DNA from 2 places in the Corynebacterium mycetoides genome. Region 1 is predicted to be linked to the other one. Evidence: riboswitches for the same ligand, from Rfam matches in the RefSeq annotation. Region 1 holds a riboswitch; the other holds the start of a gene.
The links. Region 1 has a riboswitch for cyclic di-AMP ahead of BLS40_RS04645 (C40 family peptidase). Riboswitches for the same ligand answer to the same signal wherever they lie in the genome.
Positions count from the first base shown of each region.

Region 1 (14,764 bases):
TGGCCCAGGGCAGCACGCGCTGCAGCTGCTCGAAATTGAACGAGCGCGCGTTGCCGTAGTACCGCTCCTCCATGGGGGTGGTGCCGCGCTCGAGCAAGCTCTTGCCCTTGACCCCTTCCGGCAAGACCCGGCTGAGGCGGTTCAGGCCGCGGGCGAGGGGAGAGGGCACCTTTTCGAAGGGTGCCAGCGACAGGGGCTCCTTGTAGATGGTGTAGCCGCCGAACAGCTCGTCGGCTCCCTCACCGGAGAGCACCACTTTCACGTGCTTGCGCGCCTCGCGTGCCACGAAGTACAGCGGCACCAGCGACGGGTCCGCGACCGGGTCATCGAGGTACCACATGATCTGCGGGAGCGCGGCCGCGTACTCCTCGGGGGAGACAATCTTGACGATGTGCTCCACGCCGATGGCCTCCGCCGATTCGGCGGCGACGTCGACCTCCGAGTACCCCTCGCGCTCGAAACCGGTGGTAAACGTCAGGAGTTTCGGGTTGTGACGCTTCGCCAGCGCGGCGATGGCGGTGGAGTCAATCCCACCGGAGAGGAAGGAGCCCACGGTCACGTCCGCACGCATATGCTTTTCGACGCTGTCCTCCAGGGCGTGAGCGATGGCGTCGTAAAGCGCCTGCTCCTTGCTCTCGGCCACGGGGGCGGAGCGAAAATCCGGGCGGAAGTAGCGCACAGACTCGACCGTGCCGCCGGGGGCGAGCGTGACCGTGCTGCCGGACTCGACGCGGCGGATCTGGGCGTGCAGGCTCTCCGGCTCGGGCACGTACTGGAGGTCGACGTAGTGCTCGATGGCGCGGCGGTCGAGCTCCACACCCAGGCCCAAGTCCTGCCCCATCTCGAGGATCGACTTCTTCTCGGAGGCGAAGACCGTCCCCTTTTCCGTGGTTGCGTAGTACATCGGCTTGATGCCGAAATGGTCGCGCGCGACGAACATCGTGCGCGTCTCGGTGTCCCAGATCACGAACCCGAACATTCCGCGCAGGTGCTGGACAACCTCGGCGCCCCAGTGGTGGTAGCCCACGACGATCGGCTCGCCATCGCCCTCGGTGTTGAAGGTGTACCCGGCGGCGGCGAGCTCGTCGCGCAGCTCCAGGTAGTTGTATATCTCGCCGTTGAACACGAGCGCGTAACGCTGCGGGCTCTCGGCGGGGCCCCAGCGCAGCGGCTGATCGGAGTGCTCGATGTCGATAATCGCCAGACGGTTGAAGCCGAACACCGCGTCGTCGTCGCTCCATGTCCCGGCGGCATCCGGGCCGCGGTGGTACATGCAGGGCAACGCCCGTTCCACGGCACCCACGAACTCGGATGCGTCACTGTTGGCGGCGAGAAAACCCACGAGACCGCACATACGTCAAAGCCCTCCTATATATAAGGTCGCGCCGCGGGTGCGACGTGCTTCTCCAACAATAGAGTTTCGCGCGCCCCGACCGCGAACTGACGTGGGCCGTGTCGCGGGGGCGCGGCGTCAACCTTTGGCGCGTCCCCGGATGGGGGCCAACTTTAGATGGACTCATCTGCATGAGGGTGTGAGATGGGCCTCAGGAGGGAAAAAAGGGTTCCAAGAGAGGCCACAGACCTGCTGAAAAGCGGCCCCTCGCTCCAGTGATGTGCGCGGCTGCGACGCCGGGGGAGAGCCGCCGGCGAGATATCCTAATCGGCCCGGCACATGAACTATCCTGACTGGGTAGGAATGCTCTGGCATACATGTGAGCGTTCGTTGGATGAAGTGTGGACAGGAAGGCAGACACACGTGGAAAAGGAAAAGTACCGCGGCTTGGCCAAGAAGGCTGGCGTGGCGGGATCGCTCCTGCTCGGCAGCTTCGCGCTCGCAGGCTGCGAGGTAGCACCTCCGGAAGCTGTGGCAAACGTGCTCGACATGGGCTGGCCGGACCCGATCACCCCCGAAGGCGTGCAGATGTACAACTTCTGGGTGTGGGTCTGGGTCGCCGCATGGATCATCGGCATCATCATGTGGGCACTGTTCCTCGTGGCCATCTTCAAGTGGAACGCGAAGGCACAGGCAAAGAAGACCAACGACGAGTTTCCGAAGCAGCTGCAGTACAACGTGCCGCTCGAGCTCGGCCTCACGATTCTGCCGATCATCATCGTGTTCATCCTCTTCTTCTTCACCGTGCAGGCGCAGACCAAGACGGTCGCCCTGGACAAGGACCCGGAAGTCACCGTCGACGTCACCGCCTTCCAGTGGAACTGGAAGTTCGGCTACGCGCAGGTCGGCCCGGAGCTGTCCCCGACCGGAGCCGAGTACAACGGCCTGGACGAGCAGCGCCAGGCGCTGGCGGAAAAGACGAAGCTCGAACCCGAGGATCTGCCCAACGCCAACCCGATCCACGGCACCTCCACCGGTGACCTGTCGTACCTCAACTACAACCTCATCGAGACGACTGGCAGCACCGACGAGATCCCGGTCCTCGTTCTGCCGACCGACACCCCGATCGAGTTCCGCCTCGCATCCGGTGACGTGAGCCACGCGTTCTGGGTCCCGGAGTTCCTGTTCAAGCGTGACGTCTACGCTCACCCAGAGTCGAACCAGCAGCAGCGCTCTTTCCAGATTGAGCGCATCGACCGCGAGGGCGCATTCGTCGGACGCTGTGCCGAGATGTGCGGCACCTACCACTCCATGATGAACTTCGAGGTCCGCGCGGTCTCGCCGGATGACTTCCGCGAGTACATGCAGTTCCGCAACGACAACCCGGACGCCACCAACGCCCAGGCCCTGGAGGCGATCGGTCAGGAGCCATACGCCACCACGACCCGCCCGTTCAACTCTGACCGCACGGGCACCCGAGACGGCCAGAACTACACCGACCCCAACGAGAACGTCTAAGAAAGCGAGAGAAGATCAATGGGACCTGGCTCTAAAATTTTCTACAGCTTGGGCACCTTCCTTGCCCTGGTGGCAGTCTTCTACATCCTGGCTACGACCTGGATCGGCGACGACGCTTACTTGTTCGGCATTGAGTGGGTCGGCAGCGTCGGCCTCGTCCTGGCCACGGCTCTGGCGTTCATGATGGCCGTGTACCTCGACTTCACTGAGCGTCGCATGGACATCGTCCCCGAGGATTGGGAGGAGGCCGAGATTGAGGACGGTGCAGGCGTTCTGGGCTTCTTCTCCCCGCACTCCATCTGGCCGTTCGCAATGTCCGGCTCGATCCTCTTCCTGGGCCTCGGGCTCGCGTTCTGGCAGCTCTGGCTGGCCGCTATCGGCGCCGTGCTCCTGATTTGGACGGTCACCCAGCTCAACCTGCAGTACGGCATCCCGCGCGAGAAGCACTAACCGCTCCAGCCTCTCTGCCTCCAACGCCCCGCGAAAGTGGTCGCGGGGCGTTTCGCCGTCTCTGCGGGGCGCGCCCGCCGGGCGTACTTAACAAGAGGGCGAATATGGCGCGCGTTCCGCACTGGCGAGGGGGCAACCGAAAGTTGGTGTGCGGACCGCTCCAACGGGGGATAATGTGAAAACCGTCACGAAAACCGAAGTGGGCGGGCCCTTTGGGCGGGGAAGCAGGAGCCCCATGGGAGCGCCGTACGCCCGAACAAGCATGGGCGCGCCGTTCCCCGGTCCGATGACCTGCACCTATCCCTGTCGGATGAACCGGGCGAGAAGTTCCCGAGTGGACGGAATTTTTTTCCTTACCACATTGGCAGCAGAAATAACGGCAGGTTGACGCGATTCTTGCAGTTACTTTTCGGGGGTATACGAGGTGACTTTCAGCCCGAAAAGGGCGATAATCGCATGCGTGACGACCGCAACTACTAACCCAGAGATGGCGACACCGTCGAATCGTGTCCCTGTGCTGAACCGACCCAACATGGTCAGCGTGGGCACGATGGCGTTCCTCGCCCAGGAATTGATGTTCTTCGCCGGCCTGTTCGCGATGTACTTCACCTCGCGCGCTAACGGCATGACCGCAGGGGACTGGCAGCACCAGACCGAGCACTTGAACGTGTTGTTCGGCCTGATCATCACCATCGTCCTCGTGACTTCCTCGGTCACCTCGCAGATGGGCGTGTTCGCCGCGGAGAGGGGTGACGTCTACGGCCTGCGCAAGTGGTTCACCGTGACCATCCTCCTCGGCGTCGTGTTCCTCGGCCTCGTGGCCTTTGAGTGGTACGAGATGGTCCACGCCGGGGTGACCCCGCAGGCGTCTGTGTACGGCTCCGTGTTCTACATCATCACGGGCTTCCACATGGCCCACGTGACCGCGGGCATCATCGCCTTCATCGTCGTGATGCTGCGCGTGGCCAAGTCGAAGTTCACCCCGGCGCAGGCGACCGCTGCTATGGCGACGTCCTACTACTGGCACTTCGTTGACGTCATTTGGATCGGCGTCTTTATCACTCTGTACCTCGTTCAGTAAGCGCCCCGCCCGCGAATACTGCGGGAGCCGCTTTGTCACTGACTCATAGTCGCTATAAGGGAACATGATGGAAAACACCCCAAAAAAGCCGCGCAGCCGCCGCAAGATGCGGCGCACTGTCGCGGGCGCCGCTGCTCTCACATTCGGTCTGACCGGTGCCGGCTTCCTGGCCACCGCCTTGACCCCCAACGCCCAGGTGGCGACCGCGCAGCGCGATGAGCAGGCACTGATTCAGGAGGGCAAGGACCTCTACGATGTCGCCTGCATTACCTGCCACGGCGCAAATCTCCAGGGCGTTCAGGACCGCGGTCCGTCCCTGATCGGCACTGGAGAAGGCGCCGTCTACTTCCAGGTCAACTCTGGCCGTATGCCGATGATGTCCAACGACGCGCAGGCGGAGCGCAAGCGCCCGCGCTACACCGAGTCCCAGGCGCTGGCGATGGCGGCATACGTCGCGGCCAACGGCGGGGGACCGGAGCTCGTGTACAACGAGGACGGTTCGCTGGCGATGGAGGAACTGCGCGGCAAAGACTTCGACGGACAGATTCAGGCCGCCGACGTCGCCCGCGGCGGTGAGCTCTTCCGCCTCAACTGCGCGTCGTGCCACAACTTCACCGGTCGTGGCGGCGCACTGTCGTCGGGCAAGTACGCCCCCGAGTTGGATCCCGCGAACGAGCAGGAGATCTACCAGGCGATGCTGACCGGCCCGCAGAACATGCCGAAGTTCTCCGACCGCCAGCTCACCGCTGACGAGAAGAAGGACATCATCGCCTTCATTAAGTCCTCGAAGGAAACCCCGAGCCCGGGCGGCTGGGGTCTGGGCGGTATCGGCCCGGTGTCTGAGGGTATGGCTATGTGGATTATCGGCGTCACCCTTGTCGCCGCCGCTGCAATCTGGATTGGATCGCGCTCATGAGCAACGAAGTGAAGAAGAACTACACCGATGCGGAACTCGACCGCATGAACAACGCCGAGCTCGCCGCTTTGGGTACGGAGCTCGATGACGTCACGGTGGCGTACCGCAAGGAGCGGTTCCCCGTGGAGGGGGACCCCCGCGAGAAGGGCGCCGCCAGGGGCATCAACATCTGGCTGTGCATCTCCATCCTGATGGGGATCGCGTTTTTGGGCGTGTACCTGTTCTGGCCGTGGGAGCCGAAGTTCCACGGCGACGAGGGCCTGTGGATGTACACGCTCTACACCCCGCTTCTCGGCCTGACCTCCATGCTGGGCCTAGGCGCGCTGGGCATCGCAATTATCCAGTACGTGAAGAAATTCGTGCCGGACGAGATTTCGGTGCAGCGCCGCCACGACGGCCGCTCCAGCGAGCTCGACCGCCGCACCACCACCGCCCTGCTTAACGACGCATGGGAGACGTCGACCCTCGGCCGGCGCAAGGTCATGAAGGGCCTGCTCGGAGGCGCCGCCGTATTGACGGGCTTGGTTATCATCGCCCCGCTGGGCGGCCTGATCAAGGACCCGTGGCGCCCCCGCCACGAGCTGAACTACCACGGTGACGGCACCCTGTGGACCCACGGCTGGACCAAGATCGAGGAGGGCGTGAAGATCTACCTCGGCCGCGACACCGGTGCCATCGCCGAGCTGCACGAGGGCGACGCCGGCAAGCACTACACCACCGCCGGCGTGTCCCGCCTGGTGCGCATGCGCCCGGAGGACCTGGCGGCCGCGTCCATGGAGACCGTGTTCCCGTTGTACGCCGACGACGTCAATGACGGCGCGACCTACGACGCGAACCGCGACGTGTACGAGAACCACATGCACTCCATTCACGGCCCGCGCAACGCGGTGATGCTGATCCGCCTGCGCACCGACGACGCGCAGCGTGTTGTCGAGCGCGAGGGCCAGGAAGACTTCCACTACGGCGACTACTACGCCTACTCCAAGATCTGCACCCACATCGGGTGCCCGACGTCCTTGTACGAGGCGCAGACGAACCGCATCCTGTGCCCGTGCCACCAGTCCCAGTTCGACGCGCTGCACTACGGCAAGCCGATCTTCGGCCCCGCCGCACGTGCACTGCCTCAGCTTCCTGTGACAGTTGACGAAGAAGGTTACCTCGTTGCCAACGGAAACTTCATCGAACCCGTTGGCCCGGCATTCTGGGAGCGTAAGTCCTAATGAGCACTAAACTTGCACAAGCCGCGGACAACGTTGATTCGCGCTACACGGTTTCCGGGTTCCTCCGCCCCCAGCTGAACAAGGTCTTCCCGACCCACTGGTCGTTCATGCTCGGCGAGATGGCCCTCTACAGCTTCATCATCCTCCTGCTGACAGGCATCTACCTCGCACTGTTCTTCGATCCCTCAATTACCAAGGTGATCTACGACGGTGGCTACCTGCCGCTCAATGGCGTGGAGATGTCGCGCGCCTACGCCACCGCGCTGGACATTTCTTTCGAGGTGCGCGGCGGCCTGTTCGTCCGACAGATGCACCACTGGGCGGCCCTGATGTTCATGATGGCCATGTTCGCGCACATGCTGCGCATCTTCTTCACCGGCGCGTTCCGCCGCCCCCGTGAGGCGAACTGGATCATTGGCGTCACGCTGATCCTCGTCGGCATGGCGGAGGGCTTCCTGGGCTACTCGCTCCCGGACGATCTACTCTCCGGTGTGGGCCTGCGCATCATGTCCGCGATCATCCTGGCACTCCCGATTATCGGCACGTGGCTGCACTGGGCGATCTTCGGTGGCGACTTCCCGTCGGATCTCATGCTGGATCGCTTCTACATCCTGCACGTGCTGATCCTGCCGGGCCTGATCCTCGCGCTGGTTGCCGCCCACCTTCTCCTCGTCTGGTTCCAGAAGCACACCCAGTTCCCGGGTCCGGGCCGCACGGAGAACAACGTCGTGGGCATCCGCATTATGCCGGTGTTCGCGGTCAAGGCGATCGGATTCATGTTCGTCGTGTTTGCGGTGCTCGCAGGTATGGCCGGACTCACCTCTATCAACGCGATTTGGAACCTCGGCCCCTACAACCCGTCGCAGGTCTCCGCCGGCTCCCAGCCTGACGTGTACATGCTGTGGACGGACGGTGCGGCCCGCGTCATGCCGGCCTGGGAGCTCTACCTGGGCAACTACACCATCCCCGGCGCGTTTTGGACTGCACTGATGTGTGGCATCATGGTCGTCCTGCTGTTCGCCTACCCGTTCATCGAGCAGGCGGTCACCGGTGACCGCGCGCACCACAACCTGCTGCAGCGCCCGCGCGACGTTCCGGTCCGCACCGGCATCGGCGTCATGGGCATCACGTTCTTCCTCCTGCTGACCATCTCCGGCGGCAACGACCACATAGCGCACTTCTTCCAGATCTCCCTGAATGCGATGACCTGGTTCGGTCGCATCGGCCTGATCGTGCTGCCGCCGCTGGTGTACTTCATCACCTACCGGATCTGCGTCGGCCTGCAGCGCTCCGACCGCGAGGTTCTGGAGCACGGCATCGAAACCGGCGTGATCAAGAAGCTGCCGAACGGCGCGTTCGTGGAGATCCACCAGCCGCTGGGCCCGGTCGACGAGCACGGCCACCCGATTCCGCTGGAGTACGCCGGTGCGCGCGTGCCCAAGCAGATGAACCAGCTGGGGTACGCCGACTCCGAGACCATCGGCGCCTTCTCCGCCGCGGACCTGTCGGTGACCGAGCGCGTGCGTAGCGCCGCCGAGGCGAACCACCACGACGAGATTGAGACGCTGCGTTCGCTCGAGGCGTCGAAGCACCTCACGGACCGCGACGCGACGTACCGCGAGGGCGAGGACCACTAGCAAATCCCGCTCGCTCACGAGATGACCCCTCCGACCGGAGGGGTCATTTCTTTGTAACGGTCTGCTAACAAGGCCACTGTGTTCAAGCTCACATGTGGCGTGGGTCGGTGACCGGGACGTCGATAAGCGCGCTCTAGCACGGCCGGGGAGAATCGATGTTTCCCGAGGTCAGGGGGCTGTGCGGGCGCGGGAAAGAATGCGGGGCCGGTGACGTGTCACGCAGCGATTCAGGGCGCGAAGAAAAATAACGGCGCGATAACGGGTGTCGCATTGGACAACGTCCGTTGCTGTTTCGTAACCTACTCGAGACATTGCGGCAACGAACGGTTACCGCAGGTTCCAACTACACGAACATATGAAGCCGAGTCCCGCGCGTCCCCGCCGCAGAAGGCAGTGGGGGAGTGAGGGAGCCGGGGACCCACATGCACGGGCCCGCGGGCCGCACCTGGGGTTAATGCTCACGAGGATGTCCACCACCGTTAGCGGAGGGCACGGAGTGCGCAGGGCTGTTCTCAGCCCAACCCGTCAGCTAACCCGGTAGGCAAGAGAAGATATGGAGTAATCCCAGTGGCACATAACCGTCGCCAGAACTCGTCCGTCGCGCGCAACATTGCCGCCGTTTCCGCCGTCATCACCGGCGCAACCCTTCTGGCCCCCGGTACCGCCCACGCGGCTGAGGTCCGCGTGCCCAACTCGCCGGTCTCCGTGGAGGTTCCCGGCATCGAAAACGTCCCGGGCATCGCAGCCATCCCGGGCATCGAGATGTGGATTCCGTCCCTCGCCGGCCAGCAGAGCACCACCGACATCGCGTCGGCTATCGCAGCCGTCAAGTCCATCCCGGGCGTGGAAAACGTCCCCGGCTTCACCGCGTTCATCGCCGATGTCGAGGCGCGCTACGCGCCCGCGCAGTACTCCGCCGCGGCGACCGCAGCCGAGGCCCCCGTCCAGGCTGCACCCGTGGTGCAGGAGCAGACCGCCGGACAGAAGATCGTGGACATCGCCCGATCGAAGATTGGCTCCCCGTACGTCTACGGCGCTTCGGGCCCCGACGCCTTCGACTGCTCCGGCTTCACCTCTTGGGTTCACGCTCAGGCGGGCAAGGCCATCCCGCGCACCTCGCAGGCGCAGGCATCCGGCGGCCAGCAGGTGTCGTTGAGCGACATCCAGCCGGGCGACATTGTCGTGTACTACAGCGGCGCATCCCACGTGGGCATCTACGCCGGCAACGGCACGATCATCGACGCGCTGAACTCCAATTCTCCCGTCGCAGAGCGGCCGCTCAACATGATGCCGATCCACTCCGTGGTGCGCTTCTAACTCCATGAAGGTCGATCCGGCTTCGCCCCCGTCTCGGGCGCGGGCCGGGTTTCCTATTGGTACTACCCCCGCCTTGAATTCGCGGGCGGGGGCGCTATAGTACAGTAACGGTTCTATAAAGTTTCTACAGGTCAGCTGGGGAAGGACCAGGCATACATCGTGGGCAAACACTCTTTCACGCCGCGTAGGCGTGGTGTTCGCGCGTCACTCTCGTTCGCGACGGCGGCCACCGTCGCCGCATCCGGCTTCGCCCCGGCACACGCGGACGACGTCGACGCCCTGATCGAAGAACTCGCGTCGGCCTCCGACGAGGCGACGGCCAAGATGGAGCAGATCAAGGACCTCGAAGTTCAGATCGACGAGGCTCAGCGCACCCTCGACCGAAGCGTCGCGGACGTCGCGGCGGCCCAAGCGAGGACGAACGAAGCCCGCCTGGCTCGCGAGGCGCAGCAGTCGGGGGTCAACAGCGTCGCCGCCTCGACGTACCGCACGCTCCAGGTGGACAACGTTGTCAACGCTCTCGGCTCGGACACGCCGCAGGAGGTCATCGACAAGTCCACGTACCTCGGCTCCGTTGCACGCAGTCGCCAGAACCAGCTCGAGGGGCTGCGCGCCGCGACTCAGGACGTCATAGACTCCGCCAGGGCGGCGGACGTGGCCAAGGCGGAGGCTCAGTACACGCGAGGCAAGCTCCAGGCGCAGCGTGACCGTCTCGAGTCCGAGCGCCAGGACATTGAGAAGCGGATCCAGGACGTCGAGGCGCGCGTTGACGCGTTGTCGCCCGAGGCGCGCCAGGCGTGGGCGAACCAGGGCAACCCGGTGTCGCCCGACCTGCTGGCACCCGCAGCTTTCGCCTCCGGGATCACCGGGGCAGCCTTGGCACAGCTGGGCAAGCCCTACGGGTGGGGCGCCTCCGGCCCGGACGCGTTCGACTGCTCGGGTCTCATGGTGTGGGCGTACGCGCAGAACGGCAAGTCCATTCCGCGGACGTCCCAGGCACAGCTGGCGGGCGGCACGCCGGTCCCGCTGTCTCAGCTGCAGCCCGGAGACATCGTCGGTTACTACCCGGGCGTGACGCACGTGGGAATGTACATCGGCAACGGGCAGGTCGTGCACGCGTCCGACTACGGCATCCCCGTCCAGGTCGTGCCGCTGAACTCGATGCCGATTCAGGGGGCCGTGCGCTACTAGCATGACCGTTTTGCTGGTCACCAACGACTTCCCGCCCACTGTGGGCGGGATTCAGTCGTATGTGCGCGACTTCGCCGGCCAGTACGTGCGCCGCGCGGGCGCCAACAACCTGATCGTGTTCGCCTCAACGCAGGATAGAGACGCAGCGCGCCGCTTCGACGCGGGGCTTTCCTACACCGTGGTCCGCTGGCCGCGGCGGGTCATGCTGCCCACCCCGGCTACCGTGCGCGAGATGCAGCGCTTGATTCGCCTCCACGGGGTAGACACGGTCTGGTTCGGTGCCGCCGCGCCGCTGGCGGTCATGGGGTCGGCGGCGAAGGCGGCCGGGGCGCGCCGCGTCGTCGCCTCCACCCACGGCCACGAGGTGGGGTGGTCGATGCTCCCCGGGGCGCGGCAGCTCTTGGGGGCCATCGGCCGCAGCGCGGACACCGTGACCTACATTTCGCGCTACACGCTGGGTCGGCTCCGCCGCCCGCTCGGGACGTCTGCGCGGTTCGAGGCGTTGCCCTCGGGCGTCGATACGCGGTTTTTCCGCCCCGCGAGCGACGCGGAACGGGCCGCGACGCGCGACCAGCTGGGTGTGGGGGGAGCCCCGCTCATCGTGTGCGCGTCCCGCCTGGTTGCGCGGAAAGGGCAAGACTCGCTTATCGACGCCCTCCCGCACGTCGCCCGTTCCATTCCCGGCACCCGCCTCGTGATCACAGGGGACGGGCCGTACGAGCACACCTTGAGGAAGCGGGCGCGCGGCCTCGGGGACGCGGTCATTTTCACCGGCTCCGTCGAACGCACGCAGCTGCGCGACATCATCGCGGCGGCGGATGTCTTCGCCATGCCCGCGCGGACCCGGGGGGCCGGGCTGGACGTGGAAGGCCTGGGCATTGTGTACCTGGAGGCGCAGGCCTGCGGGATCCCCGTCATTGCCGGCACCTCGGGGGGCGCTCCGGAAACGGTGACGCCGGCGACCGGCATCGTCGTTGATGGGCGCGACACGGCCGAGCTCGCCGGCGCGTTGACGGGGCTTTTGGCGGACCCGGAGCGGCGCCGTGCCATGGGGGAGGCAGGCCGCGCGCATGTGTCGCGCACGTTTTCCTGGGACGTCTTGGGCGACAGGCTGGTAAGGCTCTTGGACGCCACGGGTTAACATAGTTGGCTATGTCCCAGCACTCCCACAGCCCGTCGACAAATCACCTGACGGTCGGATTCGACATCGGCGGCACCAACACGCGTGCGGGCGTGGTGACGGGCGACGGCGCCATCATCGACTCCCGCTCGATCCAGTCGCCCCACGACGCCGACGAGCTCACCGCGGCGATCACCGATCTCGTGGCCGACCTGCGCCGCGGGCACGACATTTCCGCCGTGGGGGTGGCAATCGCGGGGTTCCTCGACCCGGAGTGCGAAAAGGTCCGCTTCGCCCCGCACCTGCCGTGGCGCAGCGACGCCCCCGTCAAGGCCATGCTGGAAGACGCGATCGGTCTGCCCGTGCGCCTCGAGCACGACGCCAACTCCGCGGCGTGGGGGGAATACAAGTTCGGCGCGGCGAAGAACGCCGAGACGTGGGTGTTCTTCGCCGTCGGCACGGGAATCGGCGCCACGCTGATGCACCACGGCGAGATCTACCGCGGGGCGTTCGGCACGGCCCCGGAGTTCGGGCACCTCACCGTCGTGCCGGGCGGGCGGGTGTGCTCCTGCGGCAAACACGGCTGTCTGGAGCGCTACGCCTCCGGCACGGCTCTGGTGGACACCGCCGTGGAGGTCGCCTCCGCCGGCGGGTACAAAGCGTGCGGGCTCTACCGCAAAGTAGTGGACAAGCGCGCCAACGGGCACGACGTGATGGCTGCGGCGCGGAGCGGGGATGCGCTGGGGCGGGCGGCCGTCGACACGTTCGCGGACTGGCTCGGCCAGGGGCTCTCCATCGTCGCCGACGTACTCGACCCCGAGCTCATCGTGCTGGGCGGGGGAGTCAGCGACGACGCGGATCTCTTCATCGACCGGGCGAGGAGCGCCATGGCCCGCGACATCGTGGGCGCCGGCTACCGGCCGCTGCCGACACTCATTCGCGCCGAGCTCGGCCCCGAGGCAGGTATGATCGGCGTGGCTGATTTGGCGCGGAAACTGGTGTAAAGGAAAAGCACATGGTGAACAAATGGTATGCGGTGTTCAAGGCCATCCTAGGCCCGCCGTTGCTGGTGTGGAACCGGCCGACGATCGAGGGCGCGCACAACATTCCGCGCACGGGCACCGCCATTTTGGCGTCGAACCACCAGGCCGTGATGGATTCGTTCTACCTCCCGCTGATGGTGTGGCGCCAGCTCACGTTCCCGGCGAAGAAGGAATACTTCACCACCCCGGGTGTCGGCGGAGCGATCCAGCGCTTCTTCTTCAGCTCGGTGGGCCAGATCCCAGTAGATCGCAGCTCCTCCGGGGCCGCAGACGACCTGGAGCGCGCGGCGGAGGAGGTCTTCGCCGACGGAAAGCTGATGGGGTTTTACCCCGAGGGCACGCGCTCGCCGGACGGGCGCTTGTACAAGGGGCGCACCGGCATGGCGCGTATCGCGATGAAGAACAATGTCGACGTCATCCCGGTGGCGATGATTGGCACCCGCAACGCCAACCCGATTGGCACCTTCGTTCCGCGCCCCCGGCGGGTACGCATCAAGGTCGGGGAGCCGATCAGCCCGCACGCGTGGGCGCGCGAGAACGGCTACGACCCCGACTCCCGTGAGGTGGCGCGCCCGTTCACCGACTTCATCATGGAAAAGCTCAGTGAGCTGTCGGGCTACGAGTACGTGGACGTATACGCGTCCGAGGTGAAGAAGTCGCTCGAGGCCGGCCACGGCTACCCCGCGGGTGCGGAACCTAAGACGCCGTAATTTAAGATGGTGGCCATGGACCGAGACCTTCTCATCCGCGTGGCCTTATGCTGCGTGCTCGTCGCCGCAGTCATGGTGGCCACCCAGACCGGCCGCTACATCAACGTTGTCGCCCCGCTCGCGGTGATCGGCGTGGCGGTGGTCATGTTCTGGCCGCGCCGGCGCGGGGCATCCGCCCCGGATCCCGCGGAGCGCGATGACGCGTCCGGGCGTGGGTAGGGTGCGCTACTTCTACGACACCGAGTTCATCGAGGACGGCGCGACCATCGAGCTGGTCTCCATCGGGATTGTCGCCGAGGACGGCCGCGAGTATTACGCGGTGTCGACGGACTTCGACGCGGCCAAGGCGAACCGGTGGGTGCGCGACAACGTCCTGGACAAGCTTCCCAGCCCCGGGGAGTCCGAGTGGAAGCCGAACGCCGCGATCCGGCGCGAGGTGCTCGAGTTTGTCACCGCCGGGCCGGGCCACCCGGAGCTGTGGGCCTGGGTGGGCGCCTACGATCACGTTGTCTTGGCCCAGCTGTGGGGCGACATGAGCGCGCTCCCGAAGGCGCTGCCGCGGTACACCCGCGAACTGAAGCAGTACTGGGAGATGGCGGGGCGCCCGAAGCTGCCCAGTTTGCCCAAGGGCAACCACAACGCGCTTGTCGACGCCCGCCACAACCTGGCCAAGTTCACCGCCTGTACTGCGGCCCTGCCGCTGGGCGACAATGGGCAGGTTTCCATCGTGCGGGAACACCATTCCACCAGGTGACAATCGCTTCCCGTGACCTGGGGTTCCAAATATGCCCCCAGCATGATAAAACTTGAGGGGTGAGTTGGACTATCGACATCCCCAAAGACGTTCTGCCCGATCTTCCGCCGTTGCCGGGGGATTTGAACGAACGATTCCAGGACGTCATCTCCCGTAACGCCAAACAGCAGCCGACGTGGGACGCGAACGAGGCCGGCTACGTGCGCAAGATCCTCGAGTCCGTTCCGCCCGTCGTGCTCGCACCCGAGATCGAGGTGCTCAAGGGCCAGCTTGCCGACGTCGCCCTGGGCAAGGCGTTCCTCCTCCAGGGAGGCGACTGCGCGGAGACCTTCGAATCCAACACCGAGCCGCACATCCGCGCGAATGTGCGCACGCTGCTGCAAATGGCCGCGGTGCTGACCTACGGCGCGTCGGTGCCCGTGGTCAAGCTCGGCCGCATTGCCGGCCAGTACGCCAAGCCGCGCTCCTCCGACC
Region 1 is NZ_LT629700.1:951,721-966,484, reverse strand. It holds gene asnB (asparagine synthase (glutamine-hydrolyzing)) at 1-1,354, opposite strand, end outside; gene ctaC (aa3-type cytochrome oxidase subunit II) at 1,757-2,851, shown strand; gene ctaF (aa3-type cytochrome oxidase subunit IV) at 2,870-3,301, shown strand; gene ctaE (aa3-type cytochrome oxidase subunit III) at 3,762-4,382, shown strand; gene qcrC (cytochrome bc1 complex diheme cytochrome c subunit) at 4,450-5,298, shown strand; gene qcrA (cytochrome bc1 complex Rieske iron-sulfur subunit) at 5,295-6,518, shown strand; gene qcrB (cytochrome bc1 complex cytochrome b subunit) at 6,518-8,155, shown strand; cyclic di-AMP (ydaO/yuaA leader) riboswitch at 8,505-8,710, shown strand; gene BLS40_RS04645 (C40 family peptidase) at 8,723-9,472, shown strand; gene BLS40_RS04640 (C40 family peptidase) at 9,632-10,663, shown strand; gene BLS40_RS04635 (glycosyltransferase family 4 protein) at 10,665-11,804, shown strand; gene BLS40_RS04630 (ROK family protein) at 11,816-12,787, shown strand; gene BLS40_RS04625 (lysophospholipid acyltransferase family protein) at 12,799-13,536, shown strand; gene BLS40_RS04620 (hypothetical protein) at 13,552-13,755, shown strand; gene BLS40_RS04615 (polyadenylate-specific 3'-exoribonuclease AS) at 13,757-14,290, shown strand; gene BLS40_RS04610 (class II 3-deoxy-7-phosphoheptulonate synthase) at 14,350-14,764, shown strand, end outside.

Region 2 (14,764 bases), 890 kb from region 1:
ACGTCCACGGCGACGGGGTCGAGGCCGGAGAAGGGCTCGTCGAGAATGAGCACATCCGGGTCGTGGATGAGGCTGGCGGCGAGCTGCACGCGCTGCTGGTTGCCCAGCGAGAGGTCGTCGAGTTTGTCGTCCAGTCGCTCGCCGAGGCCGAGCTCGGTGAGCAGCTGCGTGCCGTTGCGTGTTGCCTCCTGCGTGCTCAGGCCGTTGAGCATGGCCAGAAACACCAGCTGGTCAAGAATCTTCTCCTTGCCGTAGAGCCCGCGCTCCTCGGGCATGTATCCGATGCGCCGGCGGGAGTCGTCGTCAAGCGGGCGGCCGTCGAAAAGCACCTCGCCCTCGTCCGTGGACAGGACACCAAGCGCGATGCGCATGGTGGTGGATTTGCCGGCGCCGTTGGAGCCGACGAAGCCGTACACCTCGCCCGGATGGACTGTCAGGCTCATCCCGTCGAGCGCTTGGGTGTCGCCGAATCGCTTGCGCAGGTTGCGGATTTCCAAGGTGGGCATGGCAACGACACTACAGTTAAGGTGAGACTATTGCAGTGCGACCTTCGTGATGCGGGGAAGCGCGACGCGCACGACGGTGTCCGTGCCCTCGTCGAGCGCGTCGACCTGGCCCGCGGTCACGGACAGCGGAAGCACGGTGCGCTGCTGGCCGCGGCCGTTTTTGTCCACGTACCCGATGGCCACGTGCCGGCGCGCCCGAGCGGCGGCGTGGAGGGTGGGAAGAAAATCGCCGGATTCGGGCTCGCTTGACAGCGGCGCCCGCAGCGCCGCGAGCACAGCGTCAACGTGGGCGTCGTCCACGGCGCGGGTGCGTGGCATGGTCGAGGGCGTGGACGCAACCAGCTGCGGCTCGGGGGTGAGGTTCAGCGTCGCGCCCTGGTCGTCCTCGGCGGCCGGCTGGAAGCCCTTCTCGCGCAGTAGCCTGAGCAGCTCGGGCAGCGGAATGTCCGCCACCGCGGCGGTGGGCGCGAGTACGCGCAGGCCGGGCAGTGCGCTCGCCGCGGAGGCGAGCAGCGCTTCGTCGGCGCAGCGCAGGTAGCTCAGCGCCGTGCCCGCGCGCAGGGTGCCGTGGTGGCGCGCTACGTCGTTGATAAGGAAGGTCATCGCGCTGGGCACCTCCCCGACGCAGTGCGCGGCTAGCCAGCCGCGAAGCTCGTCCGCGGTGCGCCCCGCACCCAGCGCTCGGCGCACCGAGGCGTCGGTGACGCGGTACACGCTGGCCACGCCGGGGGATTCGAGGTCCGCGAACGACTCGATGAACGCCGTCATGTCGGGAGCCAGCGGCCCCGGCGCGAGGATGGTCATGTCCGCCTGCGCGATGACGTAGTTCACCTCGGCGGGCACGAGCTGCCGGGTCGCCTCGGTGGCGTCGCGGGCGTCGCGGCCGTGGATAAGCGCTAGCGCTGGCTCGGAGGCGGCGTTGTCGGCGAGCGCGCCGACGGCGTGGCCCTCGCTCACGATCGCGCTGAGGACCTCGGGGGCGAGCCCGGCGGCGAGGAGCGGCATGAAGTGGTGGAGGTCCGCCTCCAGGTCGGCGCGGGTGCGCGGCCCGCGGGCGAAAAGCGTGACGACGCCCACCCGGGCGCCCCGGATCTCCGGCGCCCGCGTCTCCTCGGAGAGCAGGCGGGCACCGGCCTCGGTACGCCACGGCGAGGCCAGCCACCCCGACAGCATAAGCGCCCACTGGTCGGCGAGCGGCGCGTCCAGCCAGGCCAGACCGTCGCGGCTGGCGGCTAGGGAGCCGGTGTCACCGCCGTCCACGCTACCGCGGCCGATGAGCCCCGCGGCCTCCGCGACCGTAATGGGCAGGGCGGGGTCGAAGCCGAGGGCCTTGGCGAGGCCGGAGACGGAGCGTACGCCGACGCTGCCGTCCTTGTTCAGCGCGACGGGATCGGCCAGGAGGTGGGTCAGCAGCTGGCGCGTGCGGCGCACGAACTCGAGGCCGGCGGCGGTGGCGGAGGCCCGCACCGACTCCCAGTCGGCGGGTTCGGCGGGGGTGCGGGGCACCAGCGGGTAGTGGCGCGCGGAGCCGCCGCGCAGGGCCTCGCGGACGGGACGCGGCAGCCGCACGGTGTTCGCGTTGACGCGCACTAGCAGGCCCAGCGAGATCAGGTGCGGCACGGGCAACGCGGGGTCGGCGTCGGGGGCGGCCGCGCGGGTGGTGCCGGTGGAACCCGCCGCCGCGAGCGTTTCCAGCACTTGGCGCTCGCGGGGGGTGATCTCGCCCAAGAGGTCTGCGAGGTTGTCGGGGGCGGTGTCGATGATCCTCCACCCCGGCGGGAGCGCGGAGAGGACGCCGGGGCTGACCGTCACGGCGCTGTCCGGGCCCACGATGAGCGCGTGCTCCCGCAGGTGGGCGGCGGCACCTGCCCCGTCAAACGGCAGCCCAAGGGAAGTTATGTCGACGGGGTCCAGCTCCGCCCCGCGGTCGCCCAGTGTCTCGAGGAGTGCGATGTCGGCGGCCGTGAGGCGTCGCAAAGCGCGCGCGATCGACCCCGGGAGTGCGAGCCGGGTGGCCAGCGACGCGAGCGACGGCGGGGTGGGGAAGGTCGCGTCGGGGCGGGAGCGGATGAGCGTGCGGAGCTCATCGTCGCTCATGGCGGAGAGGGCGGAAAGCAGGGCAGACATTGTGGGGGTTAAGTTTACGTGCGTTTCGGCGGCGGACATGAAACAATAAGTCCATGGCTTCCAACGTTGACAAGATCGGCCGCGCAAACCCGGCGTGGCCCGAGCACACCCCAGGTAACGGTCACCCGGTGACGGAGATCTCCTCGAAACTCGCGGGCGCCTCCAGCCCGTTCGGCGACGACCTCGTTCTGCCCCGCCCCTACGAGGAAACCGGCTACGTCCACCCGACGACGCGCATCAACCGCTAGCTGCGGGTTTACGGGCCTCCGCGCGTGCGGAGGCCCTTTTCCGCGGGTTAAGTAGCAAAAAGTGTGCACCGCGGTTGGCCAGATCTGCGCAGACTGATGCCCAGAATGCGGCGCCTTCGTTATCGGCGATCCACAATCCCAGGATGTGTTTGATGCCGTCCATGTCGACACCGACAGCCATGTAGCAAGACTTGTTGACCACGCGGTGGCCATCGCGGATTTTTACGCGTAGCGCGTCGAGGAAGATCACTGGGTAGAACTCGTCGAGCTGGCGGTTTTGCCAGATCATGACCTCTTCTAACACCGCGTCGGTAATGGTGCTGATCGTATCTGGGCTCATATCCACCCCGAGGGTGGTGGCGAGGTGGTGCTGAATATCGCGCACGGTCATCCCACCGGCTTACAGCGAGATGATCATGTCGTCGAGCTCGGTCAAACGGCGCGACCCCTTCGGCACCATCTGCGGGGTGAACGTGCCGGCACGATCCCTCGGCATGGTCACTTCCACCGCGCCGTAGCCAGAATTGACGGTCTTGGTGTACGACCCGTTGCGGTGATTGCTCTCCTGTGCGGTTTCCACCCGGGCCTTCGCCTTACGGTCGGCATGGCCGTAGCCCAAATGTGCATCCATCTCCGCCTGCAGACCGGCGTTGATCGATGCCTGCAACAGGCCTTTGACGAGGTCGCTTGCATCATCAGCAGTGGTAGACAGTTCGCTTATCAGGCTGGCGAGCTCAGAATTTTCCATCAGCTTCTCGCTGATCTCGTTAACCCTCGCCGGGTCGTGGCCTTTCTTCGGTGACACCGTAGTCATTATCGGTGAAACTCCCTTTCAATCAGAGCCTCACACACAAATTTCCTGACACCCTCGTAGTCACCTCAGGAAGTGAACCAGCCGGCTAGTACCACACGCGAATGAGAATCCGTGGATTGAACCAAGAACAGCCAAAGTAACGATAACCACGTTATTATCGGCTGCTTTATGCCACCTACCCAGCAGGAACACTGAAAAGCAGACACACTTTCTGCTACTTAACCCTTTTCGTGCCGGTTGTGAACCAAGCGGTCTACACCCCCTAGACAAATTAGTCCGTTCGGGGTACGTTCCCATGCATGCTCATATCCGGATTAGGTATCGGCGCCCTGCTCGGCGCGATCATGCAGCGGGGGCGCTTCTGCGTCACCGGCATGCTGCGTGATGTTTTCCTGCAAAAGAAGGGGCGCGGACTCGTCGCCCTGTTCATCGTCATTTCTGTCCACGCCGTCGGCCTAGCCGCGCTCACCTCCCTGGGCGTGATCGCGCCGGAGTACCGCGCCTTCCAGCCGCCGGCGGTCATCCTCGGCGGGTTCATTTTCGGCCTGTCCATCGTCCTGGCCGGCGGCTGCGCGTCCGGGACGTGGTACCGCTCCGCGGAAGGCCTCGTCGGCTCGTGGTTCGCCCTGATCTTCTACGGCCTGTCCGCAGCCGCGATGAAGAACGGCGCGCTGCACGGCTTTGAAACGTGGATGAAGCAGTGGGACACGGAGCTGACCACCCTGCCGCAGACGTTTGGCGTCTCCGCATGGTAGTTCGCCATTCCACTCGCGCTCGGCACCGCGTGGGCCGTGCACCACTACCTCGCCCAGGACGCGGCGCGCCCCAAGGTGACGCTTGACCAGCCCTGGTACAAGAAGGCGCTGCACCCCTACATCGCCGGCGCGCTCATCGGCGTGCTCGGGGTCATCGCGTGGCCGTTGTCCGCCGCCACCGGGCGTAACGACGGCCTGGGCATCACCACCCCGACAGCCCACGTCGTCTCCTACGTCACCACGGGTGACCCGAAGTTCATCAATTGGGGCACGCTGCTCGTGATCGGGCTGTTCATCGGCGCGTTCATCGCGGCGAAGGCGTCCGGGGAGTTCCGCGTCCGCGTGCCGGACGCCACGACGACGGTGCGCGCCATTATCGGCGGCATCGGCATGGGCGTCGGCGCTGCCCTCGCCGGCGGATGCACCGTGGGCAACGGCATGGTCCAGACCTCGCTGTTTAGCTACCAGGGCTGGGTCGCCCTCGGTTTCATCGCGCTCGGCGTGTACGTGGGCACCAAGGTGTGGCTGAAGCCCTCGGCGGCGAAGCCCGCTACCGCCGGCACCTACACCACCGACGACTCGATCCGCTCGGCGGAAGATGCCGTCATCGGCGCGCCGTCCGCCGGCGGGTACCAGGTGGCCACGGGGCTTGTCACCCTGCCCGCGGCGCAGAAGCAGGAAACGAAAGCGCGCCCGCTCGGGGACGGGCGCTACAAGCTCGACACCTTGGGCGCCGTGTGCCCCTTCCCGCTCATCGAGGCGAAGGATGCCATCAGCGAGCTGGAAGACGGTGAGAAGCTGGTGATCGACTTCGATTGCACCCAGGCCACCGAGTCCATTCCCCAGTGGGCCGCCGACAGCGGCCACGGGATCGAGAACTTCGTGCAGAACCGCGACGCCGGCTGGCAAATCACGGTGGTCAAGGGCGCCGCTGCGGTCTAGCGGCCGGTGATCTGGGCGATCACGGCGTTGATGTCGCCGGACAGGATGGCGTCAATCAGCGCCTTGTTGGCCAGGTAGAAGTCGTTGTAGTTGTCGCGGTTGGCCGCGTACGCGGTATGGATCTGAACCGGAACCGCGATGTTGTACTGGTTCAGTTTCGCCACGACGGCCTTGTACAGGGCGTCCACGTGGTTGGTCTCCGGCTGCGTGGAGGCAACAATGGGGGCCGCGGACTCGACGACGGGTGCCGGCGCGGCCGGCACGTCGCGGTTGGTGGGCGCGGAGTTCAGCCCGAGGCGGGCGGAGCAGGCTGGCCAGGCGCCCCATCCCTGGCCAGCCAGGGTGCGCTCGCCGACGATGATCTGCTGCTCGCGGGTCGCCTGGTGCGCGTAGGGGGCGAACTGGTCGCCGCCGTACGCGCGCCACGTCGACGCGGAGAACTGCAGCCCGCCGTAGTAGCCGTTGCCGGTGTTAATGTGCCAGTTGCCGCCGGCCTCGCACTGCGCGAGCCGGTCCCAGTCCGAGTCGGGCGCGGCGTTGGCGGCCGGGGCGGCGATGCCGGTGAGTGCGGCTGCGGCCGCGGCGCCGGCGAGCGCCCTCTTGGCGCCGGATGCGGTCTGCTTAAAGTGGCGTCCCATGTAAAACGTGTGTCCTCTCTTATTAACCGCCTGCGAAGTTAGCTGTCGGGTTCTGGCTGAAGGTGCCAGGCCGCGTGCGCGGCTTCACCCCAAGGAGTGTCCTCCTGCGCGTAGCGCGATCGGGTTCTCCGCTTCTGTCCTTGTGAAGTTTTCGGGGAAGTACGTAGGGCCGGACAGAACTCGGCGTGGCCTTGCGGCGACTATATCGGTCTATAACGATTGAGTCACGCTGGAGACACGAATCGGGCGAGATTGCGGGAAATCTCCTTTCGGAGATGGCGCTTTTGTCCAGTTCAGGATAAGCGTGACACAATTAGGTGAAGTGGGTCACATATGAAAAGTGGCGCGGAGAAAAGCGCCCCGGAGAGTAATATGAGGGCCTTTGACAGGAAGGAAGACGCATGCCCGTTGGAAAAGTGAAGTGGTACGACGCCGACAAGGGTTTCGGATTCGCCTCAAACCCCGGCGGCGAGGACGTGTTTGTGGGAAAGGCCGTGCTGCCCGAGGGGGTCGATGAGCTCGTCGCGGGACAGCGCATTGAGTTCGACTTCGCCGCCGGACGCCGCGGCCCGCAGGCGCTGCGCGTCCAGGTTTTGGAGACCCCGAAGAGGCGCGTCGCCCACCGCTACAAGCCCGAGGAACTGAATAAGCTCCTGGGGGACATGATGACGGTGCTGGAAACGCAGATCCAGCCCGCTCTGGTGCAGGGGCGCTACCCCGATCGCGCGCACGGCAGGCAGGTCGCCGAGATCCTACGGGCGGTGGCCAAGGAGCTCGACGCCTAACGCGCGGCGCGGTTACGCCGCGTCGTCGAAGGCGACGGACCAGGTGGCCACAACGGGGGTTTCGTTGCCGGAGTCGTCGGCATCGACAGCCAGGGCTGACACCTCGACGACGACGAGCGTCGCGTCGTTCTTGACGGCCTCGACGGTGCCCTCGGTTGCCTCCCCGGACTGGAAGATCTGCTCGTCGTTGGCGGCGGGGTCGTCGTAAATGCTCAGCAGCCGCCAGCTCGACGCCGCGATGTCGTGGGGCACCGTCACCGTCACCGGCTGCGACGGGTCGAGCTGCATCGTCGGGGGCTCGTCGCCCACGCACTCCGCGTCGAGCTCGCAGACCGTGTACGGCTCGACGCCCAGCGTCTGCGCCGCCGTTGACACCTCGACCTGGACCTCGCGCACCGGGCGCGACGGCTTGTTGCGCTGCCAGTCCGCCAGCAGATAGAAGCCCGCAACCAGCACGACCGCGCTGACAACGAGGATGGCCAAGAGCTGCAACGGCTTCGTTCTCATGGTGGTCAACCTTACTTCGCCGGTTCGAAGCGGACCCTGTAGAGATCGGGCCACCGCTTGCCCGCGAGGTAGAACTCGTCCGTGCCGGGGATATGCGCGATGCCGTTGAGCACGTTGTTCGGGTCCGGGGCCGCGTTGTTGGGCAGCCCGGAGGCGTCGATGACCGCGGTGACGTCGCCGGAGGAGGCGTCGATACGCATGATGCGCGAGGTGAGGAACACGTTGGCGTAGATGTCCTCTCCCACGCACTCCAGCTCGTTGAGGCGGTCAACCTCGCGGCCCTCGAGAGTGACGGTGAAGCGCTCGCGCTCCTCCAACGTGTCCGGGTCCATCCGCCGCAGCTGGGAGGTGCCGTCGGAGAAGATGACCTCGCCCGGTCGCGCGCACAGGCCCCAGCCTTCCCCGCCGTAGCGCGCCCGGCCGATCTCGTCCAGCGTGTCCGCGTCGCGCTTGATGGCCACCCCGTCCTGCCAGGTCAGCTGCCACAGAGTGTCGCCGACGCGCGTGATTCCCTCGCCGAAAAACGCCGGGTCGACCTCGCCGCTCGCCAGGACCTCGCCCGTCGGTGTGGAGCGGTAGATGCGCGACTCGCCGACCTGGCCCGTGCCCACGTAGAGCGAGCCGTCCGGCGCGACCTCGAGGCCCTGGGTGAAGCTCGTGGGGTCGAAGTCCACGCGCTGTTGGACGACCGCGACGAGCTGTTCCACGCGGGGCCCGCTTGCCGACGCCTGCTGTGGCGCCCGCTCCGGCGCCGCGCAGGCAGTAACGAGCGAGACGAGCGAGACGAGCGCGACCGGCAGGGCTGCGGCGGAGAGTGGGTAGCGGGGCATGACCTCTATACTAAGCGTCGTGACACAGTCCAAGAACCGCAGCAACCCCCTCCTCGGCCGCAGCGCCGTCGCCGCCGCCCGCGACGCGCTCGCGGAGATCGCCGAGGGCGAGGTCGGGGCGCACATGGGTGTCTCGGCGGTGACGGCGAACGTGGCCACGCACCGCTTCGAGGCGGACGTGCCGGGCTACCCCGGCTGGGAATGGAACGCCGTGGTCGCGTGCGCCACGGGATCGAACTGGGTCACCGTCAACGAAGTGGCCCTCGTGCCGGCGAGCGCCGCGCTGCAGGCGCCCGACTGGGTGCCCTACTCCGAACGGCTGCGCCCGGGCGACCTCGGCCCCGGCGACGTCATGGAACCCGCGCCGGACGATCACCGCCTGACCAGGGATTCCTTTGACGCCTCGGCAGTGACCTTCGTCGGCCGCGAGACGGCCCAGTACCTGACTAAGACGGGGCTCGAGGAAGCGAAGCAGCGCTGGCGCACCGGCGATTTCGGCCCCACCAGCGAATTCGCGGAGCAGGCGGCGATGCACTGCCGCACCTGCGCGTTCTACGTTCCCCAGGGCGAGCCGATCGGGGAGAACTTCGGGGTGTGCGTCAACGAGTACTCGGCCGACGGGCGCGTCGTCGCCTCCAGCTACGGCTGCGGCGCCCACTCCGAGACGAAGGTGGCCGACTCCGACCTCGGCGAGGCGGAGAACCTCTTTGACGACGAGCAGCCGGTCTTCTAAATCTGCTAGATCTGCGCCGACCGTAGCCGGCGCAGCTCGTTGACGTCGCGGTGGGTGGGCACGCCCTCCCGCTCCACGGTGCTGCGCCCGGCGGTCAGCGCGCCGTACTCGCGCCGCTGCGCGACGAGCCTTGCGCCGTAAATCGGGTCCACCACCCACGTCTCCGTGCGCACCAGGTCGTGGGCCTTGAATCCGTCCGCAGACCGCACGATGCCGCACCCCGCATCCGCGAGGATCTCGAGTACCCCGTCGAGTGCGATGGAGGGGGTCGTCGCCGGGTGGGAGGAGACCGTGACCGCCCCGCCGGCGACCGTGAGCAGGGGAGAGAAGACGGACTGGACCACGCGGGAGGAGGCGTCGGCAAGCAATGCTTCGTGGGTGGGAAGGCCGACGAGGATGCTGCGCTGCCAGCCCAGATCCGGGCCGTTGCGCTCGGGGTGGGCGCGCTCATCGCGCACGGGCCGCGCCTCGACCGTGATTTCCAGCGGAGCCGGCGCGAGCGGGCGCAGGGCCACCGCGACGGAGCCGCGGGAGACCTCGAGCACCACGCGCCGGGTGCCGGTGATCGTGGACAGGCGGACGCGCAGCCGGTTGACCTCGGCCGAAGACACCCCCAGGTCGCGCAGCGCGCGGGCGTAGGCGGGGGCGTCGATGACGGCTCCGTCGGCGACCACAAAGGTGAATACGTGCACGGCGTTTCCTGTGTTTTCGGTTTGGATTTTGCCTGAGACGGTGCAAGGCTATGACAGGAAAATTTCATCATCCCGTCAGACAAGGGGCATCGTCGTGAGTTCTAGAACCAGCTGGCTAGACCGATACTTCCATATCTCCGACCGCGGCTCGACAGTAGGCACGGAAATCCGCGGCGGCGTGGTCACGTTCTTCGCCATGGCCTACATCGTCTTGCTCAACCCGCTGATCATCGGCACCAGCCCCGACCGCGAAGGCGTCGTCTTGGGCATCCCGCAGGTCGCGGCCGCAACCGCGCTCGCGGCCGGCGTGATGTCCATCCTCTTCGGCGTGGTGGCCAAGTACCCCTTCGGCATCGCCGCCGGGCTTGGCCTGAACACGCTGGTGGCGGTCACGCTCGTCGGCCAGCAGGGCCTGACTTGGCCCGAGGCGATGGGGCTGGTGGTCATTGACGGCATCATCATCTGCATCCTCGCCATCTCCGGCTTCCGCTCCGCCGTTTTCCGCGCCATCCCCGACTCGATGAAGGTGGCCATGACCGTGGGCATCGGCATGTTCATCGCGCTCATCGGGCTTGTCGACGCCGGCTTCGTGCGCCGCATCCCCGACGCCGCCATGACCACCGTCCCGGTGCAGCTCGGCATCGGCGGCTCGATCGCCTCCTGGCCCACCTTTGTGTTCATCATCGGCCTGATCATCAGCGGGTTCATGGTGACCCGCAACATCCCCGGCGGCCTGTTCATCGGCATCGTCATCACCACCGTCATCGCGCTGATCGTCGAGGCTCTGACCGGCTCCGGCTCATCCGCCGATGACCCGCGCGGCTGGTCGCTTGCGGTGCCCCGGATGCCCGACTCCCTCGGCGGCGTGCCCGACCTGTCGATTGTGGGCAACATCGACTTGGTCGGCGGGTTCGTCCACGCCGGCGTGGTGGCGGCGTCGCTGCTCGTGTTCACCCTCGTGTTGGCGAACTTCTTCGATGCGATGGGCACCATGACCGCGCTGGGCCGCCAGGGCGGGCTTGTCGACGCCGACGGCAACCTGCCCGGCTTCAAGCGCGCCCTCGTCGTCGAGGGTGTCGGCGCCGTCGTCGGCGGCGCCGCCTCCGCGTCCTCCAACACCGTCTACGTCGACTCCGCCGCCGGCATCGCCGACGGCGCCCGCACCGGCCTGGCCAACGTGGTCACCGGCCTGTTGTTCCTGGCCGCGATGTTCTTCACCCCGCTCTACGCCGTCGTGCCCATCGAGGCGGCGGCCCCCGTCCTCGTGGTCGTGGGCGCGCTCATGATGATGCAGATCGGCCAGATCGAATGGAACTCCTTCTACATCGCGTTCCCCGCCTTCCTCACCATCGTGACCATGCCGTTTACCTACTCCATCGCCCACGGCATCGGCGTCGGGTTCATCGCGTTCACGCTCATGGCGCTGTTCGCGGGCAAGCGGCGCGAGATCCACTGGATCATGTGGTTTATTTCGGCACTGTTCGTCCTGTTCTTCGCGCACGGGCCCCTGATGGCCGCGCTCGGCGCCTAGCATGCGCACGCGTATCGACGACCCCGCGGACGCGCGGCTGGACGACATCCGCGACCTGAAGCACTCCGACGCGCGCGAGGGACTCGTCTACGCGGAAGGGCCCCTGATCTGCGGCCGGCTGGTGGAGTCCCGCTTTCCGGTGCGCTGCGTGGTCGGCTTCGGCGGGCGCCTGGACAGCTTCCTCGCCGAGCACGGGGAACAGCTCGCCGCCGGCATCCCGGTCTACGAGGTGTCGCGCCCCGTCCTGGCCGAGGTGGCCGGCTACGACATGCACCGCGGGCTGCTCGCCGTCGCGGACCGTCCCGCGCCCATGAGCGTGGGCGACGTTATTGCGGGCGCGCGGACGCTGCTCATTCTCGAGGGCGTGGGCGACCACGAGAACATCGGCTCGATGTTCCGCAACGCCGCCGGAATGGGCGTCGACGGCGTGCTTTTCGGCGCCGGCACGGCCGACCCGCTCTACCGCCGCAGCGTGCGCGTGTCTATGGGCCACGCGTTGCGCATGCCGTTCGCGCACCTGCCCGGCACGGTGACCACGTGGCAGCGCTCCCTGGACGAGTTGCGGGACTCCGGTTGGCGGCTCGTCTCGCTCACCCCGGCGGAGACGGCCGAGCATCTCGCCGACGCTCTCGTGGATGCCACCGGCGCGCCCTGGGAGAAGGTGGCGCTACTCGTGGGAGGGGAGGGGCCTGGGCTGACGGAACACGCCATGCGCGCCACCGACATCCGGGCCCGCATCCCGATGGCCCCGGGCACCGACTCGCTCAACGTCGCCACGTCAGCCGCTATCGCCTTCTACGAGCGCCAGCGCAGCCTGCGCTAACGGTCCGAGTGCCGGATGCGCTCCTTGATCGCCGCCGCCAGGGACCTCGCGCGCCGGGACAGGGTGCGTCCGATGCGCCGGGCCGCGGCCAGGGAGGCGTCGGCAAACTCGGCGAACTCCCCGCCCTCGTCGTCGGCCTCGGGGGCGACGTAGTCGTCATACCCCATGTCCTTCTCGGCGAACCGGGTGGCGACCTCTCCCACCGTCTTCGTTGCCGACTTCTTCGCGGGCGCGGCGATCTTGGGCTCCGGGCGGCCGTCGACGGCGAAGCCGACGACATTGACGTCGGGGCCCTCCGGAGCCACGTCGATGCCTAGCCACGCCTCCTGCGCCGCCCGCGCGAGCTCCTTCGGGATGAAGGGAAGAGAGATCCCGCCGAGTTGTTCGGTGGTCTCTCCCGACCAGTACGGCGCCTCGAACGGCTCGGGGAGGCCCACGTCCTCGAACACGGAGCCGCGGGTGGCCGCGAACGCGCGGCGCAGCTGGTCGCCCGAGAAGTGGGCGAAGCCCGCGAAGTCCGAGTCAGTGCCCTCGGCGAAAATGTACGTGTCTGCAGAGGGCAGGGCGGTGCGCAGGAAGTCCGCGGTCTCCGAGACCGTGTCGACGGCCTCGACGAATGTCTGCACGACCGCCACGGACGGGTAGCCGGCGATGTAAAACTCGGCGCGGCCCGGCGTGGACGACCTGTTCAGCGGGAATTCCCCGATCGGGGTGATCGGCCAGGCCGGGTTGATCTGCGCGAGCAGCTTGCGCCCGAAACCGCGATCCGCCTTCGGCTCGGCCGCCAGCACCTCGCCGGGAGTGGGCGTGTCCACGAACCAGAACGTCATCACACAGGGGAAGGCCATCGCCGCACTCACTTCCGGGGCCGTTTCGTGTTGGTGCGCACACCGAGCAGGACGTCCTCCCAGTGCGGGGTGACGGCCTTGCGGCGCCGCTGCTGTGGCTGCTGCCCCTCTTCGGGGTGGCGGAGGAAGTCGCCCTCCACGATCTCCGCGTCGGGCTGGGCGCCCGTCTCCGGATCGTCTTCGTTCTCCGCGCTGTACGCGGTGTTATCTCCGTGGGGCTCCGCCTCGACGGCGGTGAGCGATCGCACGGGCTGGACAAAGTCCGGGTCGGTCATGTCGGCGGCGACGTTGTTGCGGGCCTCCGTGGTGGCCGCGGACCCCATGGAGCGCTTGAATGACCACAGGCCCTCGTTCTCGCTCAGCCCGGTTTTCCAGCGCACGTGGATGACCCAGTCGTCTCCGGCCTCGCGGGTCGCGTCCCACTCGGCCGCCGACAGGGAGCCACCCCGGGCCGCGAACGCGGTGGCCAAAATTTCGAAGAGGGTGAGCTTGGCGGGGCCGTTCTCGCGCAGGGGGTGGGATCGTTTGGCCGCCTCGGCGACCTGGAAGCGCTCCAAGATCACCGGGTGGGCGTAAGGCTCGATCCTGCTCTCCGCCACGCCCATCTCGTCCGCGAGTTCCTTCTGTGAGGCCCCGGCGCGGATCCGCGCCTGGATTTCGTTCGGGCGCAGCGACAGGGGAGTCGACAGCAGCGGGTCGGGCGCGATCGAGTCGTACACGGGGGAGGCCTCGTCCGGCGCGTCCGGCTTTACGTGCCCGTCTTGCTCTGCGGCCTCGGCGAGTTCCGCGCGCGCGAGCTGGTACCGCGTCCCGTCGTTATCCCGCAGGACGAGGAACGTCTCTGTTGATTCCTCGGCGGCTACGTGCAACTCGCGCATCAATGCTCCTTTTAAGCTTGTTCCACTTCACCCTAGCCGATGCCTAGCGTCCGACGCCCTGATCGAGCAGGTAATCTATCGCGCCGGTGAGCTTGTCCACGTCCGCTGAGTCGACGGCGGGGAACATGCCGATGCGCAACTGGTTGCGGCCGAGCTTGCGGTAGGGCTCCGTGTCCACGATGCCGTTGTCGCGCAGCGCCTGCGCCAGGGCGGCGGCGTCGACGGAGTCGTCGAAGTCGATGGTGCCGACCACCAGCGAGCGCTTGGCGGCATCGGCGACGTACGGGGTGGCCAGCTCGTGGTTGTCGGCCCAGCCGTAGAGCGTCTGCGCGTTAGCGGTGGTGCGCGCAACCATGCCGTCGAGCCCGCCGTTGTCGTTCATCCACCGCACCTGGTCCGCCAGCATGAGCAGCGTGGCGACGGCCGGCGTGTTGTACGTCTGGTTCTTCCGCGAGTTCTCCACCGCCGTCTGCAGGTCCAGGAACGCCGGGATGAAGCGTCCGGAGGCCTTGACCGACTCAATGCGCTCTAGGGCTGCGGGGCTCAGAGCCGCCAGCCACAGCCCGCCGTCGGAGGCGAAGCATTTCTGGGGGGAGAAGTAGTAAATGTCCACCTGGGACATGTCGACGGGGAGGCCGCCGGCGCCGGAGGTGGCGTCGACAAGCACGAGGGCGTCAGTGCCCTCCGGTCGAACGACGGGCACCATCGCGCCTGTCGACGTCTCGTTGTGCGCCCAGGCGACAACGTCCGCGTCCGCCCCGGCCAGCTCGGCGGTCCCGGGCGCGTCGCCCGGGGCGGACTCCACGATGTGGGGCGCGTCCAGCCACGGGGCGGTCTTCGCAGCCTTTGCAAACTTGGAGGAGAACTCCCCGAAGCTCAAGTGGGCGGACTTCTTCTCGATCACGCCGAACGTCGCAGCGTCCCAGAACGCCGTCGCGCCGCCGAGGGAGAGGACGATTTCGTAGCCGTCGGGCAGGTTGAACAGCGCGGACATGCCTTCCCTGATCTCCCCGACGACGTTCTTGACGGCCGGCTGGCGGTGGGAGGTGCCGATCACCGTGTCCGCGCCGCGCACGATCGCGTCGATCTGGCCGGGGCGGACCTTGG
Region 2 is NZ_LT629700.1:63,828-78,591, forward strand. It holds gene BLS40_RS00325 (ABC transporter ATP-binding protein) at 1-506, opposite strand, end outside; gene BLS40_RS00330 (helicase-associated domain-containing protein) at 534-2,633, opposite strand; gene BLS40_RS00335 (hypothetical protein) at 2,687-2,881, shown strand; partial or broken gene BLS40_RS00340 (IS256 family transposase) at 2,943-3,695, opposite strand; partial or broken gene BLS40_RS00345 (YeeE/YedE thiosulfate transporter family protein) at 3,995-5,392, shown strand; gene BLS40_RS00350 (resuscitation-promoting factor Rpf1 domain-containing protein) at 5,389-6,030, opposite strand; cyclic di-AMP (ydaO/yuaA leader) riboswitch at 6,043-6,197, opposite strand; gene BLS40_RS00355 (cold-shock protein) at 6,432-6,815, shown strand; gene BLS40_RS00360 (DUF2771 domain-containing protein) at 6,828-7,322, opposite strand; gene BLS40_RS00365 (glutaminyl-peptide cyclotransferase) at 7,334-8,152, opposite strand; gene BLS40_RS00370 (DUF3027 domain-containing protein) at 8,172-8,885, shown strand; gene BLS40_RS00375 (hypothetical protein) at 8,891-9,577, opposite strand; gene BLS40_RS00380 (NCS2 family permease) at 9,672-11,108, shown strand; gene BLS40_RS00385 (TrmH family RNA methyltransferase) at 11,110-11,931, shown strand; gene BLS40_RS00390 (DUF6928 family protein) at 11,928-12,779, opposite strand; gene sepH (septation protein SepH) at 12,788-13,657, opposite strand; gene serC (phosphoserine transaminase) at 13,701-14,764, opposite strand, start outside.
Region 2: linked by a shared signal. The riboswitch ahead of BLS40_RS00350 (resuscitation-promoting factor Rpf1 domain-containing protein) and the one ahead of BLS40_RS04645 (C40 family peptidase) in region 1 are both predicted to bind cyclic di-AMP.